One region of the Pseudonocardia sp. ICBG1034 genome, then DNA from elsewhere that is predicted to be linked to it. Evidence: riboswitches for the same ligand, from Rfam matches in the RefSeq annotation. Region 1 holds a riboswitch; the other holds the start of a gene.
What was found. A riboswitch is a leader RNA that binds a small molecule or an ion and turns the genes downstream of it on or off. The one in region 1 is predicted to bind cobalamin.
Positions count from the first base shown of each region.

Region 2: it holds a riboswitch for cobalamin, as region 1 does, so the genes downstream of both, KPF22_RS11465 (hypothetical protein) here and KPF22_RS04650 (ribonucleoside-diphosphate reductase subunit alpha) in region 1, are expected to answer to the same signal.

Region 1 is NZ_JAHLEK010000015.1:628,898-638,290, forward strand. Features, by position in the region: gene KPF22_RS04625 (ABC transporter substrate-binding protein) at 1-487, shown strand, start outside; gene KPF22_RS04630 (ABC transporter permease) at 484-1,428, shown strand; gene KPF22_RS31830 (ABC transporter permease) at 1,437-2,210, shown strand; gene KPF22_RS31835 (hypothetical protein) at 2,213-2,344, opposite strand; gene KPF22_RS04640 (hypothetical protein) at 2,431-3,432, shown strand; gene KPF22_RS04645 (ribonucleotide-diphosphate reductase subunit beta) at 3,551-4,627, opposite strand; gene KPF22_RS04650 (ribonucleoside-diphosphate reductase subunit alpha) at 4,633-7,521, opposite strand; cobalamin riboswitch at 7,652-7,855, opposite strand; gene KPF22_RS04655 (trans-aconitate 2-methyltransferase) at 8,025-8,774, shown strand; gene KPF22_RS04660 (ABC transporter substrate-binding protein) at 8,775-9,393, opposite strand, start outside.
Region 2 is NZ_JAHLEK010000015.1:2,116,842-2,126,234, reverse strand. Features, by position in the region: gene KPF22_RS11505 (MOSC domain-containing protein) at 1-374, shown strand, start outside; gene KPF22_RS11500 (CoA transferase subunit A) at 677-1,420, shown strand; gene KPF22_RS11495 (3-oxoacid CoA-transferase subunit B) at 1,423-2,049, shown strand; gene KPF22_RS11490 (cytochrome P450) at 2,156-3,364, opposite strand; gene KPF22_RS11485 (FAD-binding oxidoreductase) at 3,400-4,530, opposite strand; gene KPF22_RS11480 (hypothetical protein) at 4,784-4,993, shown strand; gene KPF22_RS11475 (4'-phosphopantetheinyl transferase superfamily protein) at 5,117-5,824, shown strand; gene KPF22_RS11470 (DNA polymerase IV) at 5,871-7,292, shown strand; gene KPF22_RS11465 (hypothetical protein) at 7,312-7,683, opposite strand; cobalamin riboswitch at 7,718-7,906, opposite strand; gene KPF22_RS11460 (chloride channel protein) at 7,903-9,393, opposite strand, start outside.

The sequences.
Region 1 (9,393 bases):
GCTGACGGTGCGGCTGTGGACCTTCCCGAACCGGCCCGAGCTGCCCGCGCTGGCGAACGCGATCCAGGCGATGCTCGGTGCCGCCGGGGTGAAGGTCGACATCACCGTCGGGAACTACGAGGCCCAGGAGCCGAAGGTCCTCGCCGGTGACTACGACATGTTCCTCAACTCGCGCAGCTACCTGTCCGACTTCCCGGACGCGGCGAGCACGCTGACCTCGGACTACACCTGCGACGGCAGCTACGCCATCGACCAGTACTGCAACCCCGCCTACGACGCGCTGGTCGACCGGCTCAACTCCACCGAGGACCCGGCGGCCCGCCAGCAGCTGTTCGGAGAGGCCGCCGCGATGCTGACCCGCGACGCCGTCGGCGTCATGGTCGTGCACCCGCGCAACACCGCCGTGCTGCGCGGCGCCACGGGCTTCGTCCCCGACCCGCTGCAGATCCGCCCGGTGCTGCCGCAGCTCTCCCCGACCACGGGGTGATCGGGCTCCTGCTGCGCCGGCTCGCCGTCGTCGGGCCGGTGCTGCTGGCCGCGTCGGTGCTGGTGTTCGCGCTGCCGCGGCTGGTCGGCGTCGACCCGGCGCGGGCGGTCCTGCGGGCCCGCAGCGCCGAGGCGGTGCCGGACCCGGCGACCGAGGCGCGGCTGCGGTCCTCGCTGGGACTGGACGCGCCGGTCACCGAGCAGTACCTGCGCTGGCTGGGCGGGGTCCTGCGCGGCGACCTCGGCCACGGCTACGTCGCCCGGACCCCGGTCGCCGGGCAGATCGCCGACGCCGCGGCGGTCTCCGGGCTGCTCGCGGTGCTCGCGCTCGCCCTCGCGGCGGTCGTCGGCATCCCCGCCGGGGCCTACGCGGCACGCCGGCCCGGCGGACTGCTCGACCGGTTCCTCGGGCTGGGCACGGTCGCCGGGGTCGCGGTGCCGGAGTTCGTGCTCGCCCCCTGGCTGGTGCTGGTGTTCGCGGTGTGGGCCGGGGCGCTGCCCGCGCTCGGCTGGGGCGACCCCGCCCACCTGGTCCTGCCGGTGCTGACCCTCGCCGCCTACCCGGGGGCGCTCGCCGCCCAGCTCGTCCGGGCCGAGACCGCCGGGGTGCTGACCCGCCCGCACGTGCTCGTCGCCCGGGCCAAGGGCCTCGGTGCGCACCGGGTCCTGTGGCGGCACGGCGCCCGGCTCGCGACGACGTCGGTGACCGCACTGGCCGGGATGTTCGTCGCCGGGCTGCTGGGCGGCTCGGTCGTGGTCGAGGTCGTGTTCGGCATCCCCGGGCTGGGTCGGCTCCTGCACCGGGCCGTCGTCGCGCAGGACCTGCCGGTGGTGCAGGCGGGCACGCTGCTCGTCGTCGCGGTCGCGGTGGTCGCGGGGGGGCTGGTGGAGGTGCTGGCGACGGCGCTGGACCCGGTACTGCGCTCGGCGGGGTCACGGTGAGGCCCCGGGTGCGGACGGGGTGGTGGGTCGCGGCCGGGGTGGCCGCCCTGGCCCTGGCCGCGCCGGCATTCCTGCCCCACCCCGACGCCGTCGACTTCGCCGGGATGCTCGCCGGGCCGTCCGCGGCGCACCCGCTGGGCACCGACCAGCTGGGCCGCGACCTGCTCGCCCGCACCGTCCACGGCGGACGCCTGACGGTCGGGCTGGCGCTGTCCGCGGTGCTGGTCACCGGGGTGGTCGGGGTGGCCGTCGGGTCGCTCGCCGCCGTCGCGGGCCCGTTCGGACGGGCGGTCATGCGGGTCGTCGACGTGCTGGCGGCGATCCCGGTGGTGCTGTTCGGGCTGCTCGCCGCGGTCGCGCTGGGTCCCGGTGTCGGGTCGCTGCTGGTGGCGGTCACGGTGATCGCCTGGACCCCGTTCGCCCGGCAGGCCTACCTGCTCGCGCTCGCCGAGCGGCAGCGGGAGTACGTGACGGCGGCGGTCGCCCTCGGCGCGGGGCCCGGGCGGGTCCTGACCCGCCACATCGCGCGAAACCTCGTCCCGCCGCTGGCCGCGCACGCCTGCGTCCGGTTCGCGAGCACGCTGCTCACCGTCTCCGGGCTGTCCTTCCTCGGGCTCGGCGTCCAGCCGCCGACCGCGGAGTGGGGCGCGATGGTGGCCGAGGGCCGCGAGTACCTGTTCGGCGCGCCGCAGGTGGTGCTCGTGCCCTCGCTGGCGGTCGTGCTGACGGCCGGGACGGCCCTGTGGTGGGGACGCCGGTGGGAACGGGTGGGTGCCCGGTGAGCTCAGGCCGCGTGGACCTGCCCGCCCGCGGGGTCGAGGGGCCTGCCCAGCTCGGGGAACCAGCGGAACGCCTCCGGCCTGCCCTCCCAGTCGCAGCCGGCGCACTCCGGGCCGTCGTGCGGGTGCTCGTCCACGATGCCTCCCGATCGTTGTTGCCATCATTGTGCAACAGGGCGTGTCGGGGTGTGAACCCTCCGGTCGGAGGGGCAGGGTGAGGGACGTGGGCGACGGGGACGACGTGGACGACGTGGCCGGGCTGCTGAGCGCGTACCTGGCCGACCCGTACGCGGGCTGGAGCATGGGTGCGCCCGGCGCGATCGCGGAGTTCGTGCGGACCCCCGACGAGCCGGTCGGGTCGTCCGGGCGGGGCACGGTCGTCACCGCGCGCGGCGGGATCCGGATCGAGCCGCACCCGTCGACCCGGCCGCTGGCCTACCGGACGCCCGTCGGCCCGCACGAGCACTGGAACCACGCGGTCGCGCTCTGCCTGCCCGCGACCGCGGCCCGCGGGGCCGCGCGGACCGCCGTCACCGTGCTCGGGCCCGACCACTCCGCGCTGCGGCGGGCCGACCGCGACGCCGTGCTCGTCGACCTCGGGCTGGGCACGACCACGGTGGACGCCTGCGTGCGCACGGCCGACCCCGACCTGCTCGGGCTGCTGCACCGTGCCGCGGGCGGCCCGCTCGACGGCGCGCTGACCGCCGCGCTGGTCGCGGCGGGCCCGCACCGCGTGTTCACCACCGCGCTCGGCCGGGTCGAGGTGTACGCCGCGATCCCGCCGCCGGAGGGGCGCTCCCCGGACGGGCCGCACACCCACCTGCTCCCGCACGTGCTGCGCGAGGGCCGCACGCACGCGGCGACCGTGCCCGTTCCCGCCGGTCACCTGCCCTGCGCGCACCTCTACCCGGCACACCCGCTGACCGACCTCACCGGGCGTCCGATCCCGTTCGACCCGACCCGGGCGGCCGCCTTCGACGGCCTGCTGGAGCGGTTCGGCGACCCGGACCAGTGGGCGGTGACCGCCGGGGTGGTCCGGGCGGTTGCGGCGGGGGAGGCGCCCGGGCCGCGTCCGGCGACGGCGCCCGGCCGGGCCGCGCAGGCGGTCGCGCTGCGGGTACTCGCCGTCGCCGGTGGGGCGGACCCGGCCGTGCTCGACGCCTGGCGCGGCCGGACCGGCGTGGACGGGCTCCTCGACCCGAGCGGCGACCGCAACGCCGGCTGACGGCCCTCAGGCCTCCGCGGCCGGTTCGGGCGCACCGGTGGCGGACCACCGCTGCTCGACCCGTCCCCGGGAGGTCAGGTCCGCGGGCCGGGCCGGTCACCCGGCCCGGCCCACCCCCTCAGTCCCAGTCCAGCGACCCACCCGTCCGGTACTCGGTCACCCGCGTCTCGAAGAAGTTCTTCTCCTTGCGCAGGTCCATGGCCTCGCTCATCCACGGGAACGGGTTCTCCGGCTCCCCGAACAGCGGGGCGAGCCCGATCTGCTCGGCCCGCCGGTCGGTGATGAACCGCAGGTAGCGCTCACAGGACTCGGCGGTCAGGCCGAGCATCCCGCGGGGCATGGTGTCGCGGGCGTAGGCGACCTCCAGCTCGCACGCCTCGTGCAGCATCGCCCGGATCTCGGCGGCGAAGTCGGCCGTCCAGAGGTGCGGGTTCTCGATCTTGATCTGGTTGATGCAGTCGATGCCGAAGTTCAGGTGGATCGACTCGTCCCGCAGGATGTACTGGTACTGCTCGGCGATGCCCACCATCTTGTTGCGCCGGCCGAGCGAGAGGATCTGCGCGAACCCGGTGTAGAACCACATGCCCTCGAACACCACGTAGAACGCGACGAGGTCACGCAGGAACGCGCGGTCGTTCTCCGGGGTGCCGGTCCGGAAGTCCGGGTCGGACAGGGCCCGGGTCCAGCGCAGCGCCCAGGCGTCCTTCTCGGTGATCGAGGGGACCTCGCGGTACGCGTTGAACAGCGCGCCCTCGTCGAGCCCGAGCGACTCGCACACGTACTGGAACGTGTGGGTGTGCACGGCCTCCTCGAACGACTGCCGCAGCAGGTACTGGCGGCACTCGGGGTTGGTGAGGTGGCGGTACACCGCGAGCACGATGTTGTTCGCGACCAGCGACTCCGCGGTGGCGAAGAACCCGAGGTTGCGGGTGAGCATGAGGCGCTCGTCGTCGGTGAGCCCGCCGGGGGAGCGCCACAGCGCGATGTCGGCCTGCATGGCGACCTCGGTCGGCATCCAGTGGTTGGCGCAGCCGGCCAGGTACTTCTCCCAGGCCCAGGTGTACTTCAGCGGCAGGAGTTGGTTGACGTCGGCGCGCGCGTTGATCATGCGCTTGTCGTCGGCGTCGATCGGGGCGGCGCCGCGGGCGATCTCGCCCAGGCCGCTGGCGTTCTCGGTGCTTCCGGTGGGCTGCAGAGTGGTCACTGGCAGGCCTCGCAGTCGGGGTCGTCGACCGAGCAGGCACGGCCCGGATCGAGGTCGGGGGCGGTGGCGGGCACGGCGGTGGCCGGGACCGCGGGCACCCCGGCCGTGGGCGACGCGGCGGGGGCGGCGGCCGGGGTGCTCGGCACGCCGGTCAGCCGGCCGTCGGTGCCGGCGAGGGTGGACTTCTCCACCGACGTCGCCGCGCGGGTGCGCAGGTAGTAGGTGGTCTTGAGCCCGGAGCGCCAGGCGAGGCGGTAGAGCTCGTCGAGCGCCCGGCCGCTGGGGGCGGCGAGGTAGAGGTTCAGCGACTGCGCCTGGTCCAGCCACTTCTGCCGGCGCGAGGCGGCGGCCACGAGCCAGCGCGGCTCGATCTCGAACGCGGTCGCGTAGAGCTCCTTCAGGTCGGCGGGGACCCGGTCGATCTCGGCCAGCGACCCGTCGAAGTACTTGAGGTCGGCGACCATCACCTCGTCCCACAGCCCGCGGTCCTTGAGGTCGCGGACCAGGTGCGGGTTGATCACCGTGAAGTCGCCGGACATGTTGGACTTCACGTACAGGTTGAGGTGGATCGGCTCGATCGACTGCCCGACCCCGCAGATGTTCGAGATCGTCGCAGTGGGTGCGATCGCGAGGACGTTGGAGTTGCGCATCCCCTGTGCGACGACCTTCTCCCGCAGCGACGCCCAGTCCAGCGTGGACGACCGGTCGACGTCGAGCTCGCCGTCGCCGCGGGCCGCGGCCAGCAGCTCGAGCGAGTCCAGCGGCAGGATCCCGCGGCTCCACAGCGACCCGTCGAAGCTGGCGTAGCGGCCGCGCTCGACCGCCAGGTCCGACGAGGCGGTGATCGCGTGGAACGACAGCGCCTCCGCGCTGCGGTCGGCGAACTGCACCGCCGCGTCGCTGCCGGGCGCGATGCGCTGGGTGAACAGCGCGTCGGAGAAGCCCATGAGGCCCAGGCCGACCGGGCGGTGACGCAGGTTGGACCGGCGGGCCTCGGGAATCGTGTAGAAGTTGATGTCCACGACGTTGTCGAGCATCCGCACCGCGGTGGTCACCGTGCGGCGCAGCCTGTCGGCGTCGAGCCCGTCCGCGGTGACGTGCGCGGCGAGGTTCACCGAGCCCAGGTTGCAGACCGCGACCTCGCCCTCGTCGCCGGCGCGGGTGTTGAGGGTGATCTCGGTGCACAGGTTCGACGAGTGCACCACCCCGGCGTGCTGCTGCGGGCTGCGCAGGTTGCACGGGTCCTTGAACGTGATCCACGGGTGCCCGGTCTCGAACAGCATGGTCAGCATCCGGCGCCACAGCTCGACCGCGCGCACCGTGCGGTGCACCCGGATCTCCCCGCGCGCCGCGGCCGCCTCGTACTCGCGGTACCGCTGCGCGAACGCGGTGCCGTAGAGGTCGTGCAGGTCGGGCACCTCGTCCGGGGAGAACAGCGTCCACTGCGCGTCGGCCTGCACCCGGCGCAGGAACTCGTCGGGCACCCAGTTCGCGGTGTTCATGTCGTGGGTGCGGCGGCGGTCGTCGCCGGTGTTCTTGCGCAGGTCGAGGAACTCCTCGATGTCGACGTGCCAGGTCTCCAGGTAGGCGCACGCCGCGCCCTTGCGCTTGCCGCCCTGGTTCACCGCGACGGCGGTGTCCCCCGCGATCTTGAGGAACGGCACCACGCCCTGGGAGACGCCGTTCGTGCCCCGGATGTGCGCGCCGAGCCCCCGGACCGGGGTCCAGTCGTTGCCCAGCCCGCCGGAGTACTTCGCCAGCAGCGCGTTGTTGCGGTAGCCGCCGAAGATCGACTCCAGGTCGTCGTCGACGGTGGTGAGGAAGCACGACGACAGCTGGGGGCGGGTGGTGCCCGAGTTGAACAGCGTCGGGGTCGAGGCCATGAAGTCGAAGCTCGACAGGAGCTCGTAGAACTCGACCGCCCGCGCCTCGCGGTCGACCTCGCGGACCGCCAGCCCCATCGCGACCCGCAGGAAGAACGCCTGCGGCAGCTCGAAGCGCACGCCGCGCTCGTGCAGGAAGTAGCGGTCGTAGAGGGTCTGCAGGCCGAGGAAGCCGATCTGCAGGTCGCGCTCGGGGCGGATCGCGGCGGTGACCCGGTCCAGGTCGAAGGTCGCGAGCTCGGGGTCGACCAGACCGATCGCGATGGCGTGGCGCAGGTAGTCCTTCGTGTAGGCCGCGTACCGCTCGGCCATCGTCGCGTGGTCCGGGGTCTCCCGGGTGTCCGACAGGTGCGACACGGCCTCGGCGCGCAGCCGGTCCAGCAGCAGTCGCGAGGCCACCAGGGAGTACGCGGGCTCGCGCTCGACCAGGGTGCGGGCGGCCAGGACCAGTGCCTGGGCCAGCTCGTCGGCGGTGATGCCGTCGTAGATCGTGCGGTCCAGCTCGGCGAGCACCCTGTCCGGGGTCACGTCCTCGATGCCGGCGCAGGCCTCGTCGAGCACCGCGGCGACGCGGACCCGGTCCAGCGGGGCCCGGCTGCCGTCGGGATGGGTGACGTGCACGACCGGGGCGTCCGCGGCGGCGGTGTCCCCGCCGTCGTGCGCCCGGGCCCTGGCCTGCTGCTCGCGGTAGAGCACGTAGGAGCGGGCGACCTTGTGGTGGCCTCCGCGCATCAGGGCGAGCTCGACCTGGTCCTGGATCTGCTCGACGTGCACGGCGCGCGCCGGGTGCCGGGTCAGCGCCGCGACGACCTGGTCGGTCAGTCCGGCGACGAGGTGGTGCAGCCGCGACGACGCCGCGCCCGAGTCCCCCTCGACCGCCAGGAACGCCTTGGTCGTCGCCACCGAGATCTTCGTGGCGTCGAATCCGGTCTCGGACCCGTCGCGCCGGATGACGCGCAGGGCCGGTGGTGCTGCTGCCGGTGCAGCGGTGGAAGCCGTCACGGGCTCTCTCCTCGCGAGTCGCCGTCCCTCCGGGGGCGGGCGCGGTACGAGGAGGCGGTGGGTCGGCGTGTCGTCGGCGGCCCACCGCACCCTGGCGCCGTCCCACGAGGCCCCGGAGCAGCGCGCACCGGTCGGCACGCGCACCGGTGGCAGGTCTTCGGACTCACGGGCGCACTGCGCACACCTACTGGCCGTCGCTTCCCGGGATCACTCCCAGTGCTGTTGACGGCGGTCGTTCCCGTTCACCGCTGCGGGGCAGTCCCGGATTCCCACCGGGTTCCCTCTTGCCTCACCGGCCCGTGCGGACCGGTGAACCACCAGCGCCCCGGACACTACATCTGGGGTCTGGACACGATCGACCCCCCTATCGGTTCCGGTTTCGACGACCATCGAGTCACGCACGGTGAACGTCGCCGGTCACGGGCCCGGCGGTCCCTTCCGTTCGACGGGTCCGCGCGGATACCGTCGGCCGCACTGTTGCCACCGTTGTGCAGGAGAGTGCGATGACCACCGGAACGGACCTCGACGCCGAGCACTGGCTGCGCCGGTGGGACGCCCAGCAGGAGCGCTACATCCCCGACCGGGAAGAACTGTTCGCGCTGGCGCTCGACGTCGTCGACCGGCTCGCCGGCACCCCCGCCCGGCTGCTCGACCTCGCCTGTGGGCCCGGGTCGTTCGCGGCCCGCGCGGCGGCGCGCTGGACCGGGGCCGAGGTGGTCGGCGTCGACGTCGACCCGGTCATGCTGGAGCTGGCCCGGCGGACCACCGGCGAGCGCGTCCACTGGGTCGACGCCGACCTCTCGCGTCCCGGGTGGACCGACGCCGTCGGCGGCGGGCCGTTCGACGCGGCCGTCTCGGCCACCGCCCTGCACTGGCTGCCCGAGCACGCGCTGCCCGGGCTCGCGCAGCGCCTCGCGTCCGTGCTGCGCCCCGGCGGGGTGTTCGTGGACGTCGACACCCTGCTCGCCGACCCCGCCCGGCCACGCCTGGCCGAGCTGACCCGCACCCTGCGGGTCGAGCGCACCGACCGGGGACTGGCGACCGGCGAGGACTTCCGGGCCTGGTGGGACGCGCTCGCCGACGAGCCCGCCCTGGCCGACGGGTTCGCCGAGCGGGAGCGCCGCTTCGCCGGCCGGGTCACCGGCGGGTCGTCGCTACCGGCCTGGGAGCAGGCGCTGTCCGGCGCCGGGTTCACCGAGGTCGGGACGCTCACCCAGACCTTCGACCGGCGGACCCTGGTCGCGATCCGCTGATCACCCGAGCCGGGCGCGCGCGAAGTTCGCCCAGGCGAACGTGTTCGGCCGGGCCGCCTCCAGCCCGGTGAGCCCGGCCGCCACGCCGACGTTCCAGTCCCGCACACCCCACACCAGGGCGCCCGACTCGGTGCGCAGCAGACCGAGGATCCGGGCGAACGCGTCGGTGCGCGCGGCGTCGTCGGTGGTGGCGACGGCGGCGTAGTAGAGGCGGTCGATCTCCGGGCTGCGGTAGCCGGTGAAGTCGTAGGTCGGGGTGCTGGTCAGCATCCGGCGTCCGATGTAGTCCGGGATCGGCAGCGAGCCGGTGCTGTTCTGGGAGAACACGCCCTGCTGCCGGATGGCCCGGAAGTAGCCCGACGACGGCAGCGGCCGCGCGGTGACCCGCAACCCGACCTCGCCGAGCTGGCGCGCGACGAGTGCGGTGGCGGCGTCGAAGGTCGGGTCGGCGCCGCTGGTCTGCAGCTCGATCGCCGCCCCCTGCGCCCCGGCCTCGGTGACGAGCGCGCGGGCCCGCGCGACGTCCCGTGCCACCGGGCCCACCCCCGCCGGGTGGTAGCGCAGTCCCTGGCCGAACATGTCGTCGCCGACCCGGCCGCGCCCGAGCAGCACGACCCGC
Region 2 (9,393 bases), 1.5 Mb from region 1:
CCGAGTCGACGCTGGACCGGCTGCGGGAGCTGAACCCGGACGCGACCTTCGACCCGCTCCGCTACCGCCCCAACATCGTGCTGCGCGACGAAGGGGCGGGCTTCGTCGAGAACGACTGGCCCGGCAGCACCAGCGCCCTGGGCGACGACGCCCGGATCACGTTCTCCTTCGCCACCATGCGCTGCGTCATGACCACGCTCCCCCAGGGCGACCTGCCCGACGACCCGGACACCCTGCGGACGATCGCGAAGAACAACCGCATCGAGATCCCGCAGGTCGGCGGGGTCTGGGCGTGCGCCGGGGTCTACGCCGAGGTCGCCGCGGGCGGGGAGATCGCCGTCGGGGACCCGCACACCGCCCCCGCCCCGGCCTGACCCACGCCGCGCCCGCCCGGCCGACGGTGCGCCGCGACGGCGGCGGTCGCCGAGATGCAGCTCAGCGGGGTGCGGGGCACCCTCGGGCCCCGCTGAGCTGGGCTCGGCACCGTGAGAGGGCACCCCCGCCCCTGGAACGTCACCGGGATGCAGTTCAGAGCTCCCGGTCGGCCTCTCGGACACCCCCGAGCTGCACCTCGGCGCGCGGAGGGTGGGTCCCGACCCGTCGGACGGTGTTCGCACAGCGAACGCTTGTGCGTCTGTCGTACACCGCGTACCCTCGCCGGCGACGGAGGTGCGTGATGGACAAGGTGGTGGCATCCGCCGCGGACGCGGTCGCCGACATCGGCGACGGGGCGTCGCTCGCGGTCGGCGGGTTCGGCATGTCCGGGGTTCCGACGGTGCTGATCGCGGCACTGCTGGAGCAGGGCGCGACGGACCTGGAGACGATCTCGAACAACCTGGGCGTCGACGGCTTCGGCCTCGGCACCCTGCTCACCGCCGGGCGCATCCGGCGGACGATCGGCTCCTACGTCGGCAACAACAAGGAGTTCGCCCGCCAGTACCTGGCCGGTGAGCTGGAGCTGGAACTGACCCCGCAGGGCACGCTCGCCGAGCGGCTGCGGGCCGGTGGCGCGGGCATCCCGGCGTTCTACACCCCGGCCGGGGTCGGCACGCTGGTCGCCGAGGGCGGGCTGCCCTGGCGCTACGCGTCCGACGGCTCGGTCGCCGTCGAGTCCCCGGCGAAGGAGACCCGCGAGTTCGACGGCGTGACCTACGTCCTCGAGCGCGCCCTCACCCCGGACTTCGCGCTGGTCCACGCCTGGAAGGGCGACCGGCACGGAAACCTGGTGTTCCGGCGCGCGGCGCGCAACTTCAACCCGGACTGCGCCGCGGCCGGGCGGACCACGATCGCCCAGGTCGAGCACCTGGTCGAGCCCGGGGAGATCGACCCCGACGCGGTGCACACCCCCGGCATCCACGTGCACCGCGTGCTGCACGTCCCCGGCGTCGAGAAGCCGGTCGAGTTCAGGACGGTGCGTTGACCATGGCCCTCAACCGTGACGAGATGGCCGCCCGGGTCGCGGCCGAGCTGCCCGACGGCGCGTACGTCAACCTCGGCATCGGCATGCCGACCCTGGTGCCCGGACACATCCCCGAGGGCCGGACGGTCGTCCTGCACTCGGAGAACGGGATCCTCGGCGTCGGCCCCTACCCCACCGACGAGGAGGTCGACGCCGACCTCATCAACGCCGGCAAGGAGACCGTCACCGTCGCCGACGGCGCCGCCTTCTTCGGCTCCGCGGAGAGCTTCGGCCAGATCCGGGCCGGGAAGCTCGACGTCGCCGTCCTGGGCGGGATGGAGGTCGCCGCGAACGGCGACCTCGCGAACTGGGCGATCCCCGGCAAGATGATCAAGGGGATGGGCGGGGCGATGGACCTCGTCCACGGCGCGCGCTCGGTGATCGTGATGATGGACCACGTCTCCAAGGACGGGTCCCCCAAGATCGTCGAGCGCTGCTCGCTGCCGATCACCGGCCTGGGCTGCGTCACGAAGATCGTCACCGACCTGGCGGTCATCGACGTGACGCCGGACGGGCTCGAGCTGGTCGAGACCGCGCCCGGCGTCGGCGCCGACGAGGTGCGGGAGAAGACCGGCGCCCCGCTGCGCTGACACCGCCCGCTGCGCCGGCACCGCCCCGCTGCGCCGACGGCTGCCGGGCCGGTCCGACACCGCCCGCCGGGCGCACCCTCCTCGGTCGCGCCCGGCGGCGGCGCCCTCAGGCGGGCTCGCCCGGTGTGACCGGCAGCCGGGACAGGCCCCGGACCAGTGTCGACTCGCGGTACACGAGCTCGGACGGATCGACGGCCAGCGCCAGGTCCGGCCGCTGGGCGATGAGCTTGCCGATGGCCACCCGCCCCTCGGTGCGGGCGAGCTGTGCGCCCAGACAGAAGTGGATGCCGTGGCCGAAGAACACCCCCGACGACGAGTCCCGGGTGATGTCGAGCCGCTCCGGGTCCTCCAGCCACTCCGGGTCCCGGTTCGCCGCGGCGAGGCCGAGCATGACGGTCGACCCGGCCGGGATGGTCACCCCGGAGTACTCGACGTCCTCGCTGGCGAACCGCATCGGGGCGTTGGCGACCGGCGACTCGAAGCGCAGGAACTCCTCCACCGCCGAGGTGATCAGCGACGGGTCGGCCTGCAGCCGGGCGCGCTGCTCGGGGTGGGTCAGCAGGGCGAGCACGCCGTTGCCGATCAGGTTGACCGTGGTCTCGTGCCCGGCGATGAGCAGCAGCGTCGCCATCGCGACGAGCTCCTCGGACGACAGGCGGTCGCCGTCGGCGTCGCTGACGGCGAGCAGGCCGGACAGCAGGCCGTCGTCGGGCTCGGTGCGCTTGCGTTCGATCAGCTCGGCGAGGTAGCCGTTCAGGCTGCCCATCGCGGCGAACTTCTCCTCCTGCGGGGAGTCGTCGACCATCACCGACGACCATGCCGAGAACATGTCGCGGTCCTCGGCGGGCACCCCCAGCAGCTCGCAGATGACCAGCACCGGGACCAGGAACGCGTACTGGCGCATGAGGTCGACGGGGCCCTCGGCGGGCAGCGCGTCGAGCAGCTCCTGGGTGATCTCCTCGACCCGGGGCTGCAGGTCGTTCATCCGCCGCACGGTGAACGAGCGACCGACGAGCTTGCGCAGCCGGGTGTGGTCCGGCGGGTCCATCAGGATCATCATCGGGATCGGCGCGGCCGGCTGGCCCTCGCGCTGGTCGGCGGGGAGCGTCCAGCGCCAGTCCTTGCTCAGCCGCGGGTCGACGAACGCCGCACGGACGTCGGCGTAGCGGCTGATCAGCCACGCCTTGCCGTCCGGCAGTGCGAGCTCGCGCACCGGCTCCTCGGTGCGCAGGGCCGCGTAGGCGGGGTGCGGGTCGGTCCAGAAGTCGCCCGAGAACAGGTCGTGCGTCTCGGTGCCGGTGGTGGTCAGCGCCATGGGGACCATGGTGCCAGCCATGGGTAAGCGACCGCTTACGTCGGCCGTGTGACCGAGCACACAGCCGGGTCGAGCTCGACGTCGGCCGGGGCGGGGTGGCCCAGGACGACCGAGGCGGCCAGCGCCGCCAGTGCCGGGGCGGACTCGATGCCCGACCCGCCCTGCCCCGCGACGAAGAAGAACCCCGGGTGCTCCGGGCGCGCGCCCAGCACCGGGGCGCGGTCGGGGGCGAAGGTCCGCAGCCCCGCCCACGCGGTCCGGACCGACCGCAGCCCGAGCGTGGTCGCCGAGCCCACCCGGTCCAGGGCGAGGGCGACGTCGAGCTCGTCGGGCCGCGCGTCGCCCGGCTCGGCCGGGGTCTCGTCGGCCGGGGAGACCAGCACGACGTCCGCCTCGGCCTTGAGGTACCAGCGCTCGGCGGCGTCGGCGATCATCGGCAGGACGGCACCGTCGACGGTGAGCACCGACGGGTCGCCGACCGGGCAGGCGGCGATCGTGCGCCGGTACGGGGTCAGCCCGGCGCCGGGTACGCCGGCCAGCGCCGCCACCGCGTCGGCCCAGGCCCCGGCCGCGTCGACGACCACTCCCGCCCGCACCCGGTGCCCGCCGGTCGTCGTCGCGCTCCAGCCGGAGCCGTCCCGGTCCAGCGCGGCCACCCGGGCGCCGCGCAGCACGGTGCCACCGCGGGCGCGCAGCCCGCGCCGGTAGCCGTCGTGCAGGGCCGCGGTGTCGACGTCGCAGGCGCCGGCGGTCCACGCGGCCGCACGCGGGGCGCGGCGCAGCACCGGCGCGCGTCGCCACGCCTGCGCGGGGTCCAGGGCGACCGGGGCGCCGGGCTCACCGTGCTGCTCGCGCAGCGTCGTGGCGAGGCGGTCCGCGGCCTGCTCGTCGTCGGCGAGGTGCAGGACCGGGCGCGGGGACAGCAGCGGCGGCGTGCCGAGCTGCCCGGGCAGCGCGGCGAATCGCGGCCCGGAGGCGTCGATCAGCGCGCGGAACGGGCCGGAGCCGTGGCCGGGGATGTAGGTGGCGGCCGAGCGGGCGGTGGAGTGGACCGGCAGGTCCTGCTCGGCCTCGGTCAGGACGACGCGGGCGTGCGCGGCCAGCTCCCACGCGACCGACACCCCGGCGATGCCGCCGCCGACCACCAGCACGTCCGCCGTCTCCATGCCCGCGACGATAGGTCGGCGGCCCCCGGGAAAACCGGTGGCCCCGGCCCGGGCGGTCGTCGTAGCGTCGCCGCCATGCTGATCCGGTTCCTCTGAGCGGCCCGCGGAGTCGATCTCCGCGCTCCGCCGCCGGCCCGTGACGTCCACCGGGCCCGGAACCGTCGCCGCCCTCGTGCGGCCCTTCCGGCGTCCCCGCGCGTCACCGGCCCTCCGCACCCGGTCCGAGTCCGACCCGATGCTCCGAGGAGGTCGTATGCCCACGACCCGACACACCCCTGTCCCCACCGCCGACACCGGTCCCGCCGGGGCGCCCACCCCCGCCAACCGCGCCGAGCGTCGCGCGGCGAGGCGCGGCCGGTCCGGCGCCCCGGGCGGCCCGCCGGCACCGCGCACGGCGGGGCCCGCCCCGCAGGCCCGCCCGGCCCACGTCCGCACGGACTTCGCCGCCCGCCGCAGCGGCTGAGGGGACGGGCACGATCACGGATCGGGCACCGGGGACGTCGGCGGGCGACCCTCCGCGTGCCCGATCCGTGATCACTCCCGGCGGTGCGGCCCGGCGCGGGAGCGACGTGGAAGGCTGGACGCCGTGACCGTCACCGTCTGGTGGGCCGCCCCGGCCGATCCCGGCGACCGCGCCGACCTCGTCGCGCTGCTGGACGCCCATGAACGCGAGCGGCTCCTCGCACTGCGCAGGCACGAGGACCGCGCCCGCTACCTCGCCGCGCACGCCCTGGCCCGGCTCGTGCTCGCCGAGCGGCTCGACGCCGACCCCGCCGCGCTCGTCCTGGACCGGACCTGTCGCTGCGGGGAGCCGCACGGCAAGCCTCGCCTGGCCGGGCGCGGCGACGACCCCGGGTTCTCGCTGACCCACTCCGGCTCGCTGGTCGGCGTCGCGGTCGGGACCGGCCCGGTCGGCGTCGACGTCGAGGCGCACCGCCCGCTGTCCGGCCTCGACGGTCTCGTCCGGCACGCCCTCTCCCCCGCCGAGCTCGCCGCGGGCACGCCCGACGGCACCGGGTTCCTGGTCACCTGGACCCGCAAGGAGGCGCTGCTCAAGGCCACCGGCGAGGGCCTGTCGAGTCCGATGGACGCGATCACGCTGTCCCCGCCGCACGCCCCGGCCCGGGTGCTGGGCTGGACCGGCACCGGCGGGAGCTGGTGGGTCGCCGACGTCGCCACCGGCCTCGACGACCACCCGGGCGCCGTCGCCGGGGCGGGACCGGTGGCCCCGGTCGTCACCGTCGCCGACGGCGACGCGGTCCTGTCGGTGCGCCGGGGCACGATGCACGGGTGATGGTGAGGTGACCGCGGCGGCCGACCGCTGGGTGCTGCATCTCGACATGGATGCGTTCTTCGCCTCCGTCGAACAGCTGACCCGGCCCACCCTGGCCGACCGGCCGGTCCTGGTCGGCGGCGCGGGACCGCGCGGCGTCGTCGCGGGGGCGAGCTACCAGGCGCGGGTGTTCGGGGCCCGCTCGGCGATGCCGATGGGGCAGGCGCGGCGGCGCTGCCCGCACGCGACCGTCCTGCCGCCCCGGTTCTCGCTGTACAAGGCGCTGTCCGAGGAGGTCATGGCCGTCCTCGGCGAGTTCTCCCCGGTGCTCGAGCCGGTGTCGGTCGACGAGGCGTTCGTGGAGCCGCCCGACCTCGTGGGGGCCTCCCCGGACCGGGTGCGGGAGTGGGGCACCCGGCTGCGCGGCGCGGTGCGCGAGCGCACCGGGCTGCCCGCCTCGGTGGGTGCCGGGTCGGGCAAGCAGGTCGCGAAGATCGCCTCCGAGCTGGCCAAGCCGGACGGGCTGCGGGTGATCGCCCACGCCGAGCAGGCCGCCGTGCTCGACCCGCTCCCGGTGCGGTCGCTGTGGGGCATCGGGCCGGTCTCCGGCGAGGCACTGCGGAAGATCGGGATCGAGACGATCGGACAGCTCGCCGCGATGGACGCCCGCGAGGTCGCCGGGGTGCTGGGCGGTGCCGTCGGGTCCGAGCTGCACCGCCTGGCCCGCGGTGTCGACGACCGTCCGGTCGCCCCGCGCGGCGCGGCCAAGCAGATCAGCGCGGAGACGACCTTCGACGCCGACCTGACCGCGATGAGCGCGGTGCACACCGCGGTGGAGTCGATCTGCGTCGCCGTGCACCGGCGCCTGGTCGCCGACGGCCGGACCGCCCGAACCGTCACGGTGAAGGCGCGGACCGGGGACTTCACCACCCACACCCGGTCCGAGACGACCCCCTTCGGGACCCGGGACCTGGCGACCCTGGTCGCGGTGGCCCGGCGGCTGGCCGAGGGCGCCGTCGGCGAGGGCGGGGTGCGGCTGCTGGGGGTGTCGGTGTCCGGCTTCGGCGACGAGCCGCCACTGGCGCTGTTCGACGCGGTGCCGTCGGAGAGCGGGTGGACGACGGCCCCGGCCCCCGACGCCCCGCCCGCGGCCGCCCGCCCGGCCGCCGCGGCGGGGGTGACCGTGCTCGACGCAGCTCCGGAGAACGACGCGGCCACCGGGACCGGCGCGACCGAGGAGCCCGGCGACGCGCCCGGCCCGATCCGCCCGGACCGGCCCGACCGCGAACCCGACCCGGACCGGCCCTGGCGCGCCGGCGACGACGTCGCCCACCCCGAGCACGGCCACGGCTGGGTCCAGGGCGCCGGGCACGGGCGGGTCACCGTGCGGTTCGAGACCGCGCTCACCGGCCCCGGCCGCACCCGCACGCTCGACGCCGCCGATCCTGACCTCACCCGGGCCGACCCGCTGGGCAGCTGGCGGGCCTGAGCCCGGGCCCCGGGTGGGTTCAGCCGATCAGCGGGCTGCGGTGCGGCGGTGCGACGCGGCTGCCCTCGGCGATCCGGACGCGCAGCGTGGGAGCGGTGCGGGCCAGACCGTCGAGGACGGCGCCGAGCGCGGCGTCGCCCGCGGGGTCGCCCCCGACCAGCAGCACCGCGGCATCGGCGGGCCCGGCGGCGGCCCAGGCCCCGATCCGGGCGACGGCGTCGCGCGGTGTGACCGGCTCGACCCGCCACGCCTCGGCGTAGAACAGGGCGGTCGACTCGGCCTGCGGGAAGGCGAAGACCGTCCCGGCCTCGGCCAACAGGTCGTGCGCACCCGTGCGGGACGCGTCGTCGCCGGACGGATCGGTACCGAGCACCGCCAGGTCGTGGCTCATCGCATGTCCTCCTCGAGGGTCCGCGCCCTCATCAGTGGGAATCCGCGACGACGGGCAGTGTCCTGGCTCCCGGATCGGTACGCCCTCCCCGGCCTTCCCACCCTCGCGGGCGGTGGCGCCGGTGTGGGGAGGGCACTCCCCGGTGACAGTGGCGGGACCGCGCCGGACTCGCACCGGCTTCCTGTTCCGTCGTCGGCCGGAGCCCATCACGCGACCGGGTTAGCGGTCAACCGTCCCCCGCCCGGCCACTCCCCGCAGATGGTCGAGCAGGTCGTGCTCGGTCAGCGTCCCGAGCAGCGGCCCGTCCGGCCCCTCCCGCACGGGCAGCGCGGCGCCCCGGTGCGCGGCGAGCACCCCGAGGACGTCGTGCACGGAGCCGTGCGGGTCCAGGGCGGGCAGCTCCGGGTCGGGCGTCGTGCCGTCGGCGGGCCGCATGACCTGGGCGACGACGACCCGGCGCAGTGCCTCGTCGGTCGGGGTGTCGGCGGCGAGGTCGATCCCGCGTCGCAGCAGCTTGAGCGTGTAGATGTTGTCCCGCGACACCAGGTTCGACAGGCCGGTGGCCAGGACGACGGCGGCCATCAGCGGCAGGATCAGGGCGTAGTCGCCGGTGAGCTCGAACACGATGAGCACCGCGGTGATCGGGGCGTGCGCGGCCCCCGCGAACACCGCCGCCATGCCGACCAGGCCGAACGCGCCGGGGTGCAGGTCGAGCGCGGGGAACAGGCCCGCGGCGGCGTAGCCGAAGGCGGTCCCGGCGGTGCCGCCGACGAACAGCGACGGCGCGAAGACCCCGCCGGAGCCGCCGATGCCGATGGTGAGGCTGGAGGCGAGGATCTTCCCGACGACGAGCAGGAGCAGGAACCCGACGACGTACCGGCCGCCGATCGCGGCCTCCAGCACCGGGTAGCCCACGCCGTACATCTGGGGCAGCGCCAGCAGCAGCGCGCCGAGCAGCAGCCCGCCGGCGGCCGGGCGCAGCCACTCCGGGCCGCGCCAGACGGCGTCGCAGGCGTCCTCGACGGCGTAGAGGATGCGGGCGAAGGCCCAGCCCAGCAGCCCCGCGAGCAGCCCGAGCAGCGCGTAGAGCGGCAGCTGCGCGGGGCTGCCCAGGTCGAAGTGCGGCAGGGTCAGGATCGCGCGGTCCCCGGCGATCACCTCGGCGACGACGTTCGCGACCACCGAGCTGATCACCAGCACGCCGAACGCCTCGGCGCTGAACGACCGCAGGATCAGCTCCAGGCCGAACACCACCCCGGAGATCGGGGCGTCGAACGTCGCGGAGATCCCGCCCGCGGCGCCGCAGGCGACCATCAGGACCAGCCGGGTGGCGGGCACCCGCAGCCACTGCCCGATGGCCGAGCCGAGCGCGGAGCCGATCTGCACGATCGGGCCCTCCCGGCCGACGGAGCCGCCGGTGCCGATGCAGATCCCCGACGCGAGCGCCTTCACCGCGGCGACGGTGGCCGGGATCCGCCCGCCCCGGCGCGCGACGGCGAGCATCACCTCCGGCACCCCGTGCCCGCGGGCCTCCGGCGCGAACCGCTGGACCAGCGGGCCGTACACGAGGCCGCCGAGCACCGGGGCGACGAGCAGGAACCAGACCCCCAGCCCGGGCAGGTGCGGCGAGGCGACCCGGCCGGCGTCGGAGAAGTCCTCCCGGCCGGTGACCAGCCACGTCACACCGAGGATCAGCTCGTGGAACAGCAC